2 regions of the Streptomyces sp. WMMB 714 genome follow, and region 2 is predicted to be linked to the other one. Evidence: riboswitches for the same ligand, from Rfam matches in the RefSeq annotation. Region 2 holds a riboswitch; the other holds the start of a gene.
The links. A riboswitch is a leader RNA that binds a small molecule or an ion and turns the genes downstream of it on or off. The one in region 2 is predicted to bind cobalamin.
Positions count from the first base shown of each region.

Region 1: it holds a riboswitch for cobalamin, as region 2 does, so the genes downstream of both, H181DRAFT_RS16900 (hypothetical protein) here and H181DRAFT_RS03630 (ribonucleoside-diphosphate reductase subunit alpha) in region 2, are expected to answer to the same signal.

Region 1 is NZ_FMHJ01000008.1:231,646-235,464, forward strand. It holds gene metE (5-methyltetrahydropteroyltriglutamate--homocysteine S-methyltransferase) at 1-173, shown strand, start outside; gene H181DRAFT_RS16890 (TetR/AcrR family transcriptional regulator) at 419-991, opposite strand; gene H181DRAFT_RS16895 (class I SAM-dependent methyltransferase) at 1,039-1,833, shown strand; cobalamin riboswitch at 1,998-2,118, shown strand; gene H181DRAFT_RS16900 (hypothetical protein) at 2,275-3,252, shown strand; gene H181DRAFT_RS16905 (CbiQ family ECF transporter T component) at 3,259-3,819, shown strand, end outside.
Region 2 is NZ_FMHJ01000002.1:202,845-206,663, reverse strand. It holds gene H181DRAFT_RS03630 (ribonucleoside-diphosphate reductase subunit alpha) at 1-2,039, opposite strand, end outside; cobalamin riboswitch at 2,250-2,410, opposite strand; gene H181DRAFT_RS03625 (GNAT family N-acetyltransferase) at 2,469-2,981, opposite strand; gene mctP (monocarboxylate uptake permease MctP) at 3,060-3,819, opposite strand, start outside.

The DNA of each region.
Region 1 (3,819 bases), on a different contig from region 2:
CGGACGAGGCAGCAGCGCTGCTGCGCAAGGGACTTGAGGCGATTCCGGCCGAGCGGCTGTGGGTCAACCCCGACTGCGGGCTCAAGACCCGTGGCTGGCCGGAGACCCGGTCCTCGCTGGAAAGCCTCGTCGAAGCCGCAAGGACGGTGAGGGCGGAGCTTCCGGGCTCCTGACGCACCCGGGCCGGGAGGCGCGGCGGCGCCGTCCCTCCCGGCCCCGGTCTTCGACAGCCGGCTCGTGCACCCCCGGTCCAAGGCTCCGGGGGTGCACGGCAGGGCAGGGGGAACCCGATGGGAAAACCGGTGCCGCGGCAGGTGACGCTCGACGGTGAACCGATGGTGGCCCTGACCCACCGCGAGTACGAAGCCCCCACCTCACGCGCGCAGCTGCCTCGCCCGGCCTGGACAGGTCCGCTGCTTCACCGGTTCGTGCGGTCGGTGATGTGCTCGAACAGCCCTGCATGGATACGTGTGCTTACGCCCTTGGCCCACGGCTCATCCACCTCGTCGACATCGAGGGCAGCCGCATTGTTGAGAAGCATGCCGAAGGCAAGGAACGACTTCACCGTCACCGGGTCGAGACCAGCGGTACCGGCAACGGTGTCCCACATGTGGGCGACTCGTGTCCGCACCAGATCACGGACCTCGCCGTCACCGCAGGCGGCGAACCCTTGCAGCTGCAGCAAGAGGCTGGTGCGATCGGCCAGCGACTCGTAGTACTGAGCTCCCATCAGCTCCAGCGCGCTGAGACCTCCGGTGCCCTCGGCGGCTTGGGCCATGCCGTCGCTGAACCGGTCGAAGGCCGCGCCGACCAGCTCCAGGAACAGCGCCTTCTTGGTCCCGAACATCCGGAACACGTAGGCCTGCGTGATGCCCGCCTCCCGCGCGATCGCCTCGATCGATGCACCGTGAAGTCCGTGATCCGCGAACTCGCCGGCGGCGATCCCCAGCACCTGGGATCGCCGTTCGGGTCCACTCATACGCGCAGCCATGGCGGTTAAGTTACTCCTTACTAACTACTGACTTGTATTGTGGCGCAGTGGGCGATGACACCTGGGCCGGTCTGGCCGACCAGTTTGCGGACGGGGCTTACGCCTCGGTGAAGGGGCGCGTGCGCACCTACGTGATGCACCAACAGCTGATGGAGCACTTGCCGCCGCCCCCGGCACCTGTGCTCGACGTCGGCGGCGGCGCGGGCCATCAGTCGTTTCCGCTGGCCCGAGCCGGTTACGACGTGACGTTGCTCGACCCGTCGCCCGCGATGCTGGACAAGGCCCGGCAGCGGCTCGCGCGGATGCCAGGTGAGACCCGGCGACGGGTAACGCTCCTGGAGGCCGACGGCGAGCACGCCGACGCGGCAGTGGACGAACGACGCTTCGCCGCGGTGTTGTGCCACGGCGTGCTCGGGTACCAGGAGCGGCCCGAGCCGATCGTCACCCAGCTGTGCCGATGCGCCGCTGAGGGTGGCCTCGTCTCGATCATGACCGGCAACGCCAAGGCGATGGCGGTCCGCCCGGCCCTGGAACAGCGGTGGGACGACGCTCTGGCATCTTTCGACGCCCGGGCCGAGGTCGGAGTGCTGGGGGTGCCGACCCGAGCTGACACGGTCGAGGAACTCTCCCGACTCGTACGGAGCCGCGGCGTGGAGCCACTGCGCTGGTACGGCGTATGGCTGTTCGCCGACTGGCTCGACTTCAGCGGAGCCGGCATGGACCCGAGCGATTCGGAGAAGTTGGCGGCGGCCGCCGCAGTCGAACTCGAAGCCGGCCGACGAGATCCCTACCGGCAACTCAGTCGCGTCTTCCATCTCGTCGGACGCAAAGGACCGAGCTGACGGGACAACAGCAGTCGGACACTGGAGTCCGCCGGCGCATTGACCGCATCGGCTCCCCTCCTCTCATCGGCCGACCGCCCGCCACCCGGCCTGAAATCGCCGTCTGGCGGGAGCAGTTCGTCTGCCCGTACGATGCAGTTGCGTCCGTGTGTGAACGGACACCGACAACTCAATGCGTACGCGCTCGGGGAAAGCCGGTGGGATTCCGGCACTGACCTGCAACCGTGAGCGGCTGAGCATCTTCTGCCGCGAGTCGGATCACCTGGCGTGCTGCGTGCACAGCTTCTCACTGTCATGGTCTGCAGCGTGGAGCCCTCCTGAGCCGTTCCGGGGCCCCTGCCGCATTCGTCACCGACGCACGAATGCAGGTACGGGGCTTTTTTGCGGGACAGCCCGGGCAGGGGGCCTTGGTGCGGCCTGCCCGGAAGGACTCTCCCGCTCATGGCCCGCGTCAGACCCGTCAGACCCGGGGCCGCGAAGACCGCGGCCCTCGCCGCAACGGCTGCCGTCCTCCTCGGCACGTCGCCGGGGCTCACTCCGTCGGCGTCCGCCGCCGCCTCCCGGACTGACGATGTCCGGGCAGCCAAGGGGAGTTCGGGCTACTGCAAGAACAGCGACGGCGTCACAGTCGTCGTCGACTTCCAGGACCTCGGTGGAGGCACCGTCGTCCGCTGCGCCCACGGGAGTCAGTCCACCGGCCTGGCGGCCCTCAAGAACGCCGGCTTCAAGATCACCGGAACCAACCGTTGGGGCGAGGCCTTCGTCTGCCGCATCGAGGGCAAGCCGGGAGCGGACAGCGAACCCTGCATCGACACCCCTCCCACCTCTGCCTACTGGTCCTACTGGCACGCGTCCGACGGAGGCAGCTGGAAGTACAGCGACTCGGGGGTGACGAACCGGACTCCGCCGAAGGGAAGTTTCGAGGGGTGGTCCTTCTCCACGGACGAGTCGCAGTCGACCAGCCCCCCGCCGGGTCTCGCTCCGCGGCGGCCCGGCGGGGGCGGGGACTCGGGCGGCGGAGGTGACTCCGGGGGTGGATCCTCGAGTTCGGGCGGGAACGGTTCGGGCACGTCGGGCGGCTCGTCCGCCGGCGCCGGGAAGGACGGTTCCGGCGAGGCCCAGGACAAGAAGGACGAGAAGAAGCCCGAGGACGGCTCCAAGGACAAGAAGAAGGACGAGAAGTCCCCCGAGCCGTCCAAGTCGAAGGACACCGCCGCCGGTTCGGACGCTTCCGCGGCCGGGCCCGACGGCGAAGAGGACACGGCCGACGACGGCCTGAACACCGCGGACCCCGCCCGGGACGGCGGCGTGCCGACCGGGACCGTGGCCTCCGTCGGCGCCGTCGTACTGGTCGCGGCGGCGGCCGGCGCCACGGCCTGGCGCAGACGCCGCACGGCCCGGGCGGAACGGGCCGGCTGAGCAGACATGTCGTCGTCCCGCGTCACCGCAGACCTCACCGCCCGCTTCCGGATACCGCGCGCACTGCACCCGGGAGCGTGGTGGCTGTGGTCCCTCGGCATGGCCACCGCCGCCAGCCGCACCACGAACCCGCTGCTGCTCCTGCTCACCGTCGCCGTCTGCGGATACGTGGTGACCAGGCGCCGAGGCGATGCGCCCTGGGCGCTGGCCTTCCGGATGTATCTCCTTCTGGGCGCCTTCGTCGTCGTCATGCGCGTGGTCTTCCGCATCGTCTTCGGCGGCGGCCAGGGAGAGACCGTCCTCTTCACCCTTCCGCAGATCCCGCTGCCCGAATGGACCGCCGGAATACGGCTGTTCGGGCCGGTGGCCGCCGAGCAGCTGCTGAGCGGCCTGTACGACGGGCTGCGGCTGGCCACCATGCTGGTCTGTGTCGGTGCGGCGAACGCCCTGGCCAACCCGAAGCGGATGCTCAAGGCACTGCCGGGCGCGCTGTACGAGATCGGGACCTCGGTCGTCGTCGCGCTCAGCGTCGCACCGCAGTTGGTGGAGAGCGTTCAGCGCATCCGG
Region 2 (3,819 bases):
GCCGTCCGGTACAGCGAGCGGACCTCGTCGGGCAGTTGCCGCATGTCCTGCACGGAGCCGTTCGATTCGCGCAGCGCCTCGCGGGCACGCTCGTCCCACAGGCCGAGCCGCTTCAGCTCCTCCACGAGATAGGCGTTCACCTGCAGGAACTCACCGCTGAGCGTCTCCCGTTTGAAGAGGTTGGAGACCTGCGGCTCGATGCACTCGTACACGCCGGCGATCGCCGCGATGGTGGCCGTGGGGGCGACGGCCAGCAGCAGGGAGTTGCGCATCCCCGTCCTCGCGATACGGGCGCGCAGCGCGGTCCAGCGCTCCGGCCACGCGGACCCCTTCTGCGCCTCCGGGTAGTGATCGGGATGCAGCACGCCGCGAGCGGTGCGGGTCCGGGTCCAGGCAGGGTGCGGGCCGTGACGTTCGGCGAGCCCCGCGCTGGTCTCGTACGCCGTGAGCATGATCCGCTCGGAGATGCGGGCCGAGAGCGCGCGGGCCTCGTCGGAGTCGAACGGCAGCCGCATGCGGAAGAAGACGTCCTGGAGCCCCATCAGGCCCAGACCGACGGGACGCCAGCGGGAGTTGGAGCGGCCGGCCTGTTCGGTCGGATAGAAGTTGATGTCGACAACGCGGTCGAGGAAGGTCACGGCCGTGCGGACGGTGGCGTCCAGGCGCTCCCAGTCCACCGTCCAGGCGGTCCCACCGTCCGCGCCCCCGGGGGTGAGGTGCGCGGCGAGGTTGACGGAACCCAGGTTGCACACGGCCGTCTCGGAGTCGTCGGTGACCTCCAGGATCTCGGTGCAGAGGTTCGAGGAGTGGACGATGCCGCCCGGCTCGGCCGTCTGGTTCGCGGTCCGGTTCGCGGTGTCCTTGAACGTCATCCAGCCGTTGCCGGTCTGCGCGAGGGTGCGCATCATCCGCGCGTACAGCTGCCGGGCGGGCACCTGCCGCACGAAGCGCTCCTCCGCCTCCGCCTTCCGGTACGCGGCCTCGAACTCCTCGCCCCACAGGTCCACGAGTTCGGGCGTCTCCGAGGGGGAGAAGAGCGACCACTGACCGTCCGCCTCGACCCGCCGCATGAACTCGTCGGGGATCCAGTGGGCGAGGTTGAGGTTGTGGGTGCGGCGGGCTTCCTCGCCGGTGTTGTCGCGCAGTTCGAGGAACTCCTCGATGTCGGCGTGCCAGGTCTCGAGGTAGACGCAGGCGGCGCCCTTGCGCCGGCCGCCCTGGTTGACGGCGGCGACGGAGGCGTCGAGGGTCCGCAGGAAGGGGACGATGCCGCCGGAGTGCCCGTTCGTCCCCCGGATGAGCGAACCGCGTGCGCGGATACGGGAGTAGGAGAGGCCGATGCCCCCGGCGTGCTTCGAGAGGCGGGCCACCTCCTGATAGCGCTGGTAGATCGAGTCGAGCTCGTCCAGCGGCGAGTCCAGCAGGTAGCAGGACGACATCTGGGCGTGCCTGGTGCCCGAGTTGAAGAGCGTGGGGGAGGAGGGGAGGTAGGCCAGCGAACTGGTCAGCCGATACAGCTCCGCCACCTCGTCGACGGCCTCCTCCGACTCGTCGGCGGCCAGTCCGCACGCCACGCGCAGGAAGAAGTGCTGGGCCGTCTCGATCACTTGACGGTTCGTGGGGTGGCGCAGCAGGTAGCGCGAGTACACCGTTCGCAGGCCGAAGTAACCGAACCGGTCGTCCGCGCCGTCCGCCGCGGCCCGTTCGGCCAGCGTGTCCAGCCGGTCGGCGTGGGCCCGTACGAACGCGGCCGTGCGGTCGGCGATCAGGCCCTCCCGGTGGCCGGTGGCGACGGACGCGGAGAAGGACACGCAGCCCTGCGACGCGGCCTCCTCCCGCACGGCCAGGGTCAGCAGCCGGGAGGCGAGCCGCGAGTACGCGGGTTCCTCGCCGATGAGGCCCGCGGCCTCCTCCATCGCCAGCCCGCGCAACTCGGCCTGGCTGCCGCCCTTCTGGCGTCCCCGCAGCGCGGCGGAGGCGATCCGCTCCGGGTCCGTGCCGGGCAGATCCGCGGTGAGGTGGGTGAGGGTGCGCAACAGCGCGGTTTCCGGTGTGTGCGGACGTTCGGGACCGGCGGTGCCGGCCGAGGTGTCCGGGCCGGCGGGTGCGATGGTCACGGGACGGGCTCTCCCTCGCTCGGTGGTACGACGAGGATCTCGAGGGAGGTGCGCGGCAGGCGCGTGCGGGCGTCACGCCGTCGGCTGAGGGCGCGCCACGCAGCGTCCACCGGCCCATCCCTCGGGACCCGGACGTCTTCGAAGCAGCCGGACAGGCATTCGGACTCGCGAGTGCTGCCCGACAGCCCGAGGGCAGGGGCAGCACATCGCACACCGTTGCGGGACAGTTCCGGACTTGCACCGGATTCCCCTGTGCGGCAGCGGGGACGAGCATACATGTTGTGGCGCGCTTCGCGAGCAGGCCCTATATCTAGTACCCGACAGGGGGTTGGTCTGAGGTTCGGTCTCGCCTCACAGGTCCAGGGCGAACGTGATCAGGCGCAGACCGGGGTACAGCTCCGGATGCGGTTCCCAGTCCCTCTCGGGAGTGCGGACGAACCCCAGCCGCCCGTAGAGACGGTGCGCTGCGTGCATCGCCGGGTGGCTGGAGAGGACGAGGCGTTCCAGGCGGCCGGCGCGCGCCCTGTCGACGCAGCCCCGCACCATGGCCTCGCCGATGCCGCGGTTGCGGCCCTCGGGGCGTACGGCCAGCATCCGGAACTCGCCCTCTCCCGGCCGCGCGATCTCCGCGTACTCGCCGCCGTGGCCCGCGTAGGTCACGGTGCCCAGCAGCGCTCCGGAGCCGCCGTCGACGGCTACCAGGACCTCCGCGTGGGCGGAGCGGTGCCGGACGTCGCGCAGGACGGACAGGTACGCGTCCGTCTCGCCGGAATCGAGCAGGTCGTCCCGGAGATACGCCTGCGCTGTGAGTTCACCGACCTCTTCCACCTCGTGGTCGAGTACGGCTCTGATCGTGATGTCCATGTGACGAGCATGCCGCAGCCCGCCGGCGATTGCCGCCGGCGGGCTGCTGTCCCGACGTGGTCAGCGGTGCCCGGAGGCTCAGGGCGCCGCCGTCGGGGCGGGCAACTCCTCCTTGACGCCCGGGTCTCCGGCGTCCGCCGTGTAGTCGGAGGGCTGCGTCTCGTCGACGCCGTCGGGCGCCTTCGCCGCCCGCAGCACGAGGGTCAGGACGACGGTCACCACCGCGTTCAGCACGAAGGCGGTCAGGCCGATGTAGCCCATCTGCCCGATGCCCGGGATGATCTCGTTGGAGCCGCCGAAGTGCTTCTGGACGGGGGACGAGACGTTGTACGCCGTCACCGTTCCGTAGATCATGCCGACGGCCCAGCCGGCGAGCAGAGCCCAGCGGTGGAACCAGCGGGTGAAGAGACCGCCCACCAGCGCGGGGAACGTCTGGAGTATCCAGATGCCCCCGAGAAGCTGGAAGTTGATCGCCACCGTCTTGTCCATGCCCAGGACGAAGACCAGCGCACCGACCTTCACCAGGAGCGAGACCACCTTCGAGACGGACGTCTCCTGCGCGGGTGTCGCGTCGGGCCTGATGAAGTCCTTGTAGATGTTCCGGGTGAAGAGGTTCGCCGCCGCGATGGACATGATCGCCGCCGGTACGAGCGCGCCGATGCCGATGGCCGCGAAGGCGACCCCCGCGAACCAGTCCGGGAACATGTTCTCGAAGAGCTGGGGGATAGCGAGCTGCCCGTTCTTCAGCTTGATCCCGGCGGCGATCGCCATGAATCCGAGCAGCGCCAGCAGGCCGAGCATCAGCGAGTACAGCGGCAGGATCGTGGTGTTCCTGCGG